Regions from separate parts of the Paenibacillus sp. JNU01 genome, predicted to be linked through region 2. Evidence: predicted binding sites of a transcription regulator. Region 2 holds the regulator's gene; the other holds the start of a gene.
What was found. Region 2 encodes Rex, which represses fermentation and respiration genes when NADH is low (regulators of the CRP and FNR family bind a similar motif). Its sites were predicted from a motif close to TTGTGAAATATTTCACAA; they were not measured.

Region 1 (5,328 bases), 2.0 Mb from region 2:
CTACAAAACGTGTTCCCATACCAAAAAAACCTTTGCCCTGACGGCATAACCAGCCAGAGCGAAGGCCTTTGGAAGTGTTACATGTATTGCTCTTTATATCCTGCTACATTCTGTTCTTTGTTCATCTTACCTCAAAAAAATCACGCTGCAAGCACACTCATTGACGCTTCACTTCGACAGTGGCCGAGAAGAATGTAGCCCCGTTACCCATGTCCGACAATCGATTGGACGTCAGCGAATTCGCCCGTTGCTTCTTGCCTTCACCATCCCACCATAAGCCTTGGCTGATGACGGTTCCTGGCAGCATGGCTTCACTTACTTTGGCGGTAAGTTCGATACGCCCACGATCATTCCATACGATCACTGCATCTCCATCCTCCACGTTTCTGCGGTTAGCATCCTCAGGGTGCATTTGCAATAGAGGCATCTTTTCCAAACGCTGGTGTTTGGCTGAATTGCCAAAGGTGGAGTTCAGGAAATTATGGTTCGGCGGCGAGAGGAACATCAGCGGATACGTATCGGCAGGTCCAGCCGGATTCTCCCCATCATATCCTTCAATCAGAGCGCTATAGGTAGGGAGCGGCGGAAACCCTCGCTGTTCCATCGTCTCTGAGTACAATTCAATTTTGCCTGAAGGCGTGGGCAGCTGATCCAGAAATGCAGCATGTGGCGTCATATCCAGCTTCATGAATCGATGTTCCTTCAGTCCCTCCAACGTGACTCCATTCATGTAGGGGTTGCCTGTGCCCTGAAGTGCGTCCTCAATCATCTGTTCCGGCGTTTCTCCGAAGATTGCGGGATCGTACCCCATGGCCTGCCCAAGCAGAGAAAACAGTTCCACATTGCTCTTGCTCTCTCCAATCGGTGCAATCACCGGCTCTTGCAGATGAACATACTGATGCCAATAGGAGGCATACAGATCCGTCGCTTCAAATGAAGAGGTGGCCGGCAACAAGATATCTGCATATTTTGCCGTATCCGTCATGAACAGATCATGCACAACCGTGAACAGATCTTCCCTTGCAAAACCTCGTTCCACTCGTTCCGTATCCGGTGCCACCACCAGTGGGTTGCTGCAGTAGACCATCATGGCCCGGATCGGCTGCTCCGCTTCCAGCAGCGCTTCACCAATCCGGTTCATGTTCACCACTCGCGGCTCCGGATTCTGCCGCAGTTCCGGACGTTCCAGCGCGTCGCTATTCGTGCTCGCGTAGCTGTTGGTACGCACGGCACCGCCGCCTTGCTTCAGCCATTGCCCTGTAATGGCAGGCAGACAAGCTACGCTACGCACATTCATACCCCCATTATCATGGTGCTGGAGGCCATTGCCGATGTGAATATGGGCTGCCTGTGCGTTACCATACATTTCGGCCAGCTTCACAATGGTCTCCTCCGGCACACCAGTAATGCGCGCAACGCGTTCAGGTGTGTAGCTGCGGACATGAGCACGCAGTGCCTCATGTCCCACTGTATACTTTTGCATAAATGCTTCATCCGTCAGTCCTCGTTCGAACAACACATGCATCAGGCCCAGCGCCAGTGCACTGTCCGTGCCCGGGTACAGCGGAATAAACCAGTCGCCCCATTGAGCGGTACGATTGCGATGAACGTCGATTACGACGATCTGGGCGCCCTTCTTGCGGGCTTTCTCCGCCAAAACGACCTGGTGCATATTTGTACTGACGATATTGCCGCCCCACACCAGAATAAGATCCGCATGCTCCGTATCTTCCGGGACCGTTCCATGGTTAGCGCCCATCGTATATTTCCAGCCCGTATTTCCGGCCGCATTACAGATCGTCTGCTCTAGCACACTTGCACCTAGTGCATTGAAGAACCGTCGATCCATGCCGTCTACGCCGAGAATGCCCATGTTACCGTAGAAGCTGTAGGGCAGGATGCTTTCCGATCCGTAGGTCTCGGACAATGCAGTGAACTTGGTCGTAATCTCCCTGATTGCTTCATCCCAACTGATTCGTTCGAACTTGCCTTCACCCTTGGCTCCAACACGTCTCATCGGATATTGCAGACGCTCGGGGTGATATACCCGCTCCGTCATATTTCTAACTTTATTACAAATGGCACCCTTGGTTATCGGATGGTCCGGATTGCCTGCCACCTTCACAATTTTACCGTTCTCTTTATGTAGTAACAGACCACAAGTGTCTGGACAATCGAGCGGGCATACCGCTGCAAATACCCCATTCTCCTGATCGATCATCGTATGGCTCCCCCTCTTCAAAAGCTATCCCTATATCATATCTTCTTCGAGGTTATCACGTAAAGAGAGCAGTATTTTTTTGCTTCATATTCACCGCTATAGCGGCTTCAAAATATTTTAAAAAAAATGTTATGCCAATTGATTCAACTTCAGAATTCAGGGGTAAATTAAAAACAAGGCATTAGGCTAGTGTTTCCCCACTTTCTCCTCATGCCATATCATGGACCACTCCCGAAATTCGCCATGAACAGGTTTCGTTCCCCCGAACCTTTTCATGGCGAATTTATTTTGCGTTAAAATCGAACAAAAACACCACAAAAAAGACTCCGACCTGCTCCTTCACAGCATCTTCGCCATGAAACGGAGCAAGATCAGAATCCTCTTCACTTCTAAGTGATATGAAGCACAAGTTTCGGGTCGTGCATTGTAATGTTATTCCGCTACGCCTGCTTGCTCAACATCACTCTAGCCTCCGTCTCCACAGGTTCAATTGACGTCGCTACCTCTGGTTTCACTTTAGGCTCAGCTTGGCGCAGGTACACCACCCAATAGGCTGCAGCTACAAACAGAGCACCTCCAGTCAGATTCCCAAGCCATACCGGAATGAAATTCATTACATATTGGCCCCACGAATAATGCCCTTCAAAGATTGCCGCAGGGATAAGGAACATATTAGCCACAACGTGCTGGAATCCAATGGCCACAAACGCCATCGTTGGAAACCAAATGCCCAGTACCTTGCCACTCATCGTATCCGATGCATAAGATAGCCACACAGCCAACGCGACCAGCCAGTTACAGCCAATGCCGGAGATAAAAGCCTGCAGGAATCCGTCATGCAACTTGTGACCAGCCATATCCACCACTTTAGCCAGATATACACCCTCTCCAGTCAGACCAAGCACATGTCCAAACGCGTACGCGACAAACAAAGCTCCAACAAAGTTACCAATCGTCACTAATGTTAGATTTTTCAACATGCTACCTACGGATAACTTTCGAGCAATCGTCGCGAGCGGAACAGCCATCATGTTACCTGTCAGCAGCTCTCCACCACCTATGAGTACTAGCATCAATCCAACCGGGAACACCGCCGCACCGATCAGATTAACCAAGCTTCCCCACTCTGCCGGCGCAGATGCAATCACCCGAATATCCAGTAGAAAACCCAGCGCAATAAAAGCACCTGCCAGAAAACTAAGCACCAGTACAGAAGACACCGGATTTTGAGCCTTCTTCATGCCTGTTTGCGCCGTATATTGTGCAACCTCAAGAGGTGTTTTTGCTGCCATATCATTCATCCTCTCCTTCATTGTTCTTCGTGGAATAAAACACCTGAACTTCTTTGTTGATACGTTGAATGCCATATCTCAATTGTATATGGGTCTAGCACGAAACTTTGTGCAAATTATCACAATGTAATTTAAAAATATGCTTTTAAGATCGTCTTCGAAGTTATGACAGCAAGAGTATATTAAGGTCTATTTTTTAAAAAAATCACAAAAAAGACTGACGATATACTCGCCAGTCTTCCTTTTCCTTTATGATCGTCTGCCTTGCTTCGTAAGCTCGGCAGTTATTGTACATGTCGCATTTTCGGACAACCCTGACTTATCCTCGTATGTCGTCTGTCATGCTCACTGCTTAGCATGGATTCTGCTTCCTTACACCATTGCTGGTGCTTTTACTTCTACCGGTGGCAGTGCTTGCAGACCCGCCGTGTTCAGGAAGTTCCACGGTTTGTTGTAGTGTGGCTGGAAGAAGAAGTCGATGAAGGCCAGCTCATCTACGGTCATATTGTTTTGGATGCAGACCGAGATCGTATTAATCGATTGGGTCAGATCAACCTGGGACATCACCTGTGCTCCAACGATCCGACGAGTAGCCTGCTCATATACCACTTTGAGCAACAGTTTCTCCGCCGTTGGCATGAACTCCGGACGATAGCTGTCTTCCAGTACTACCGACTCCACAATCAGACCTTCGTCAGCAGCAGACGTTTCCGTCATCCCCGTACCAGCAATATTTTGCTCATATATTTTGATACCCGATGTTCCTTGTGTACCCATATACGGTGTCGTAGGACGAACCAGGTTACGAGCTACAAGTGTACCCATCCGCACGGCGTTGGTTGCCAGTGGAATGTAAGATGCTTTGCCTGTCGGGTTGTAATGAATAGCACAGCTGTCACCCGCAGCGAAGACGTCTTTTTGACTCGTTTGCATATATTTATCCACGATGATTGCGCCGTTTGGCAGCATATCCACTTGGCCTTTGAGCAGCTCGGTATTTGGACGGAAACCAATGCAGAGAATAACCAGATCGGTTTCGAACTCTCCTTTGGACGTAATCACCTTGGTCACTTTGCCATTCTCTCCAGTAAACTTCTGTACCGTTTGACCAAGAGCGAGCTTGATGCCACGCCCAGTCAGCGTATCTTCAATTGCATCTGTGAACTCAGGATCCAGGTATTTGTTCAAAATCCGGTCCACACTGTCGATCAGGGTAACTTCCTTGCCATTCATCTGGAAAGCTTCCACCAATTCAACGCCGATATATCCGGCACCTACAACGGTAACACGTTTGGCATCTTTGGCTTTTTCAATAATTGTGTTGGAATGATTGTAGTTTTTGCAAAGTAAAATGTTGTCCATCTCAATGCCTTCAAGCTTCGGAACGACAGGCCATGAACCAGTGGTCACGATCAGTTTGTCAAACGTATCTTCAAATTCTTCCCCGGTTTGCAGGTTTTTAGCCTGAAGGGTATGGCCTTTGGCATCAACTGCTGTAACTTCATGAAGCATCTTGGTTTCAACACCAAGCTCTGCCAACTGATTAGGCGAAGAATAAAACAAGCCGTCAGGATCTTTCACAACCCCACCTACGTAGAGCGCAATGCCACAAGATAGGAAGGAGATGTTGTCATTGCGCTCATACACGGTGATGGTAGCATCCGGGTACAATTTGGCGGTATTTACGATGGCTGCGGTCCCTGCATGTGTACATCCGATAACTGCGATTTTCATTAAAAGTTCCTCCTCGAAATATATAAATGAGTTTGAATATAACGTTATTATGGTTGTGAAATATTTCACTTCCTGTTCGAG
Region 2 (5,328 bases):
TGTAAGGCAAGCCCTGGATGAAGAGAAACATCTCTTGATCGAAGCTGGAACAGGTACCGGTAAATCTCTGGGTTATCTGCTGCCAGCGATATACGAAAGTGTGAAACAAGAACAGAAAGTCATGGTCAGCACGCATACGATCAATTTGCAGGAGCAATTGAGAGAGCGAGATATTCCGATGCTGACCCAAGTGGTTCCGTTTCCGTTTAAGGCTGCTGTCTTCAAAGGACGTGGACATTACCTGTGCCTGCGCAAATTTGAACACAAAATCAATAAACGTGAATTCGCCACTCCCAAAGAGGATTATTTCACAGCCGCTCAGATGATCGTGTGGCTCACACAGACTGAAACTGGAGATGATGAGGAGCTTAACCTTAGCGGACGCGGAGGCGACTTCTGGGAGACGGTACAGAGCGAATCCGAGTCCTGTCTGGGAAGATCCTGCCCATGGTTCCGCAAATGTTTCTATCATCGCGCCAAACATGAGGCCGGGTTGTCTGATATCGTAATAACCAATCACTCCAAATTGTTTACGGATGTCAAAGCAGCACATCAGTTGTTGCCAGCCTATGAGAGTCTTGTGATCGATGAGGCCCATCATCTGGAAGATGTAGCGGGTAAACATCTTGGAATGCATATGAAATATTTCACGTTGGTTCATACCCTGACCCGTCTGTTCAAAGACAGTCGTAATGGACAATTGCCTATGCTTCGTTCGCAGTTATCCGGGCATGAAAATTCGGTGCAATGGGGCTCCATGGTAGATCAGATGTTCCCGCTAGCTGTTGAGGTTAAGGAACTGTGGGATCGTATGAGCGATGCCCTGTTCGGTCTTTTGCCTGAACGAAGTGATGCTTCACCGGGAGAGACAGGGCAATTTTCCCTGCGCCTGAAGGCATCTCAGAAACCTGCGAAATGGCAGGAGTTGCAGGATCTGGAGAACCAGATCTATGTGACTCTGGGCGATTTGGTTCGCAAAGGGGACAAATTGCTGCTTGAGGTGAAAGAGGATCAGGATGATTATCAATCGGATAGTCTGATTACGGACATTACAGGACTGCTGAAAGATCTGACCACATTGAAGGAGAATCTGCGATTCTTCATGCGTATGGATGATGCCAAAACGGTGTACTGGATGGAAGCCAGCGGTCAGTTCCGCAGTAAATCTCTTCAACTGTACGCCGTACCTGTCGATGTCAGTGCACAACTGAAGGATTTGTTCTTTGATAAAAAGAAAAGTGTTGTGCTTACATCGGCTACGCTCTCTGTAGATAAGTCATTCCAGTTCATGATTGAGCAGCTTGGCTTACAGGAAGCCTCTGAGAATAATCGGCTTTTAACGTCGATGCTGCCATCACCTTTTAATTATCGTGATCAGGCACTTCTAGTGATTCCGCGTGATTTCCCAAGTGTGAAAGGCAGTGTGGGTGATGCGCACTTTGTTAATATGCTGGTGCAATCACTCGCAGAGACCGCAATTGCCACGCGTGGACGCATGATGGTTCTGTTTACTTCATACAAGATGCTGCGACAGGTCTATGATCCGCTGAAGGAGGCACTGTCTGGTAACGACATCTCGTTGTTGGGTCAAGGTGTGGATAGTGGAAGCCGCTCCAAGTTGACTCGCAGGTTCCAGGATGCCAAAGCTACGGTACTCTTGGGCACAAGCAGCTTCTGGGAGGGTGTAGATATCCCGGGAGAAGCACTGACCTGTCTCGCTATTGTGCGTCTGCCTTTCCAGCCGCCGAATCATCCGTTGGTTGAAGCCAAGAGTGAATTGCTCCAGGAGCAAAAGAAAAATCCATTCATGAAACTGTCTGTGCCGCAAGCGGTCATTCGTTTCAAGCAAGGATTTGGCCGATTGGTGCGAACAGCGAAGGACAGAGGTATTGTCATTGTTTATGATACACGTGTGATCGAAGCGTACTATGGCAAATTCTTTTTATATTCATTACCTGGTCCCAAAATGGAGCATATGCTCACGGAGCAGATGGTTCCCCGAATTACCGAGTGGTTAGAAAAACCTCTTAATGAACAAGAATAATGGTTAACTTTGTTCGTTATATCATTGCATGACACTATCGTTTGGCGTTAAACTTTATTAGATATTTCCGTATCCGATTAAAGCAGTTGCACGTAAGAACTTATAACCTAAATTACAAAGAGCATTCTGTATAAAATGTCACGTCTATCTTTGAGTTTATACAGAATGCTCATCTTTTCATCTATTATTTTATCGTGGCATTGGTAAGGGGGAGCAAGAATGAAATCGGATAAAATTTCGGAAGCGGTGGTACGACGTCTGCCTGTATACTTGCGCTATTTGAACGAGTTGCATCAGCGTGAGGTGGCTACTGTTTCTTCTCAAGAGCTTGGACAGAGGCTGGATCTGAATCCGGCCCAAATTCGAAAAGACCTGGCTTACTTCGGTGATTTTGGTCGAAAAGGGATCGGGTATGATGTATCCTATTTGATCGAGAAAATTCGTCACATTCTCAAAATTGATCAGCAAATTAATGTAGCTTTGGTAGGTGCTGGTAACCTGGGACAGGCCTTGTCCAACTACAACGCATATCTGAAAGACAACATGAAGATTGTTGCTGTATTCGATGCATATGGACCGAAGATTGGTAGTCAAATCAACAGTTTGACGGTAAAACCAATGAATGAATTAACGGAAGCGGTTAAGACAGATAACATCCGCATCGGAATTATTACAGTTCCGGATACGGAAGCTCAAAATGTAGCCGATCAACTTATTGAGTCGGGAATCGAAGCGATTCTTAATTTTGCACCAACTATTCTAAAAACACCGCCACATATCCGCATTCACCATGCTGACTTTACAACGGATCTGCTTAGTTTGGCCTATTACTTGGAGACTGGAAAGGACGACGAGGAAGATGACAACAAATAGATGGGTAATCCACAACGGCAAATTTGCCGTTAATGAAGGCACGACATGGAACGTGGTTCATGGATACATGGTTGTCGAGAATGACAAGATTGTGCATATTGGTGAGACATTGCCGGATGGAGACGAAAATTGTACCAAAGTGGATGGAAAAGGATTGTTCTTCCTGCCGGGTCTGATCAATACGCATGGTCATGCAGCGATGTCGTTGCTTAGAGGACACGGGGACGATCTTGCGTTACAAGTATGGTTGCAGGAAAAAATGTGGCCGATGGAAGCAAAAATGACTTCTCAAGACGTATATTGGGGAACTTCGCTATCCGTGCTTGAAATGTTGAAAGGCGGAACTACAGCTTTCCTGGACATGTATGATCATATGGATCAGGTTGCCAAAGTTGTGGAACAATCCGGCGTTAGAGCAGCACTTGCACGTGGTGTAATCGGGCTGTGCTCGGAAGAAGAGCAATTGCGGAAGCTGGAGGAGTCGGCAGCGTTTGCACGTGAGTGGAATGGACAGGCAGATGGTCGCATCACAACCGTAATCTCGCCACACGCACCATATACATGCCCTCCTGACTACATAGAGAAGCTTGTACAGGTCGCAAATGATCTTAACCTTCCTCTGCATACACATATGTCGGAAACGCTTCGTGAAGTGGAGCAGAACGTTACAGAATATGGACTGCGTCCTGTGGCACATCTGGAGAAACTGGGCTTTTTCTCCCGTCCATCCCTGGTAGCACATGCGGTGCACCTGAATGATGAAGAGATTGAAATTTTGGCCCGCCATGATGTGGCTGTATCCCATAACCCGGGAAGTAACCTGAAACTCGCTTCCGGTGTTGCGCGGGTACCTGCATTACTGAAAGCAGGAGTTACCGTGTCACTTGGAACCGACGGACCGGCAAGCAACAACAACCTGGATATGTTTGAAGAAATGAGACTGGCTGCATTGATTCACAAAGGTGTGTCTGGTGATCCGACTGCCGTGCCAGCGGGCGAAGCGTTACTACTCGGAACTTCATATGGTGCTAAATCCATCTTCCTGAACAATACCGGTGCGCTTCAGGTAGGCATGAAGGCTGATTTCATCGCCCTGGACATTGAACAGGCACACTTCTACCCACATACAGACCTGATCTCGCATACGATTTATTCAGCCTCTGCCAAAGATGTGGAGCACGTATGGGTAGATGGGAAACAAGTGGTTAAACATGGCGAATGTCTGACGCTGGACGAAGAACGTATTTTGCGTGAGTCTCAATTGGCATTTGATGGTTTGCTTGCTCGTTAATTGTATTGCGGAGCATCATAGGGAAAGGAAGTTCGGCTTTTGAAGAAAAAAAAGAAGTGGATATGGATTTCGCTGCTTGCACTAGTTCTGATTCTGTTTGGACTTCAGCGTTATTACGTGTATGTCACACAGGACCAGCGTAAGGAAGAAGCGCTCGCCATACAGGCAGCACAGGAGCAACTGGGCATTACATCTTATGATGAATTGCGTAAGTACATCTGGGGTGATAAAGAAGGCTCTGACAACATCTACTGGACCCTGCTCGGCAAAAACAAGGATAACCAGGATGTTATGGTCTGGGTTAAATTCGATGCAAATAATCAACCTGCTACAGGTGCTAACGCTATACACAGTGAACTGCTGCAGAATGGCATGTCCGAAGCACAGATACGCAATCGCTTTAGTTCCGAAGTTCCAGCCGGTGAGATTAAACGAATCATGCCCGGAGTTGTGAATGGAATATATGTGTGGCAAGTGTATTATAAAGACGGTACGCATAACCACTATCGGTTTTATCGTTTTAGCAATGGAGAACAGGTAGACTTGGTTTACACACTCCCGAACAGCTAGAACAAATAGAGTAACTTAGCTAGAGAATCGTAGAAATGAAAGAACCGGCAGACGGATATCCGACTGAACCGGTTCTTTGTGTTGCCTGTGAACAGTTTTGATTTAAATAGTTAAAATTAATAATTTATTCATATTTTCGCCTTCGAAATTGTATATACGATGTGATATACTCAGTTATGTACTCAAAGTTACATTCATAACAAATAAACCTGTCGAAATTCTCGCAGGAGTCAATGTGCACATATTCGTATATACCAATAGGCCAGTAAGTTAGGCCAAAATCTGGGAGGGGTAATTCACTTGAAGCTAAAAGTATTGCCTATTGCTTTAACTGCCGTCATTTCAGCCGTTGTGTTGTTTGGAGGTTGGTTTGTGTATCGTCAGGTGGCTTTGCAGAATCCGATTGAAAAGATGGTTACCCAGTACGATGGAGTCAATGACGTTCAATTAACTATTAACCGCAATGACGTACAATTGAAACTGGATCTGCAACCTGATGTTGATTTGGGCAGACTGGTACAATATATTCACAAAGAAGGACAGACCTTGA

Region 1: NLBNIHML_RS14980 (formate/nitrite transporter family protein) is a predicted target of Rex. The motif match lies at 3,621-3,638, and genes of this name have one in related genera.

What each region holds. Positions count from the first base shown of each region.
Region 1 covers NZ_CP169723.1:3,443,288-3,448,615, forward strand. The annotation lists gene NLBNIHML_RS14975 (molybdopterin-containing oxidoreductase family protein) at 158-2,221, opposite strand; gene NLBNIHML_RS14980 (formate/nitrite transporter family protein) at 2,662-3,513, opposite strand; gene NLBNIHML_RS14985 (FAD-dependent oxidoreductase) at 3,886-5,247, opposite strand.
Region 2 covers NZ_CP169723.1:1,432,280-1,437,607, reverse strand. The annotation lists gene dinG (ATP-dependent DNA helicase DinG) at 1-2,044, shown strand, start outside; gene NLBNIHML_RS05985 (redox-sensing transcriptional repressor Rex) at 2,264-2,917, shown strand; gene NLBNIHML_RS05980 (amidohydrolase) at 2,904-4,208, shown strand; gene NLBNIHML_RS05975 (DUF5590 domain-containing protein) at 4,248-4,778, shown strand; gene NLBNIHML_RS05970 (hypothetical protein) at 5,079-5,328, shown strand, end outside.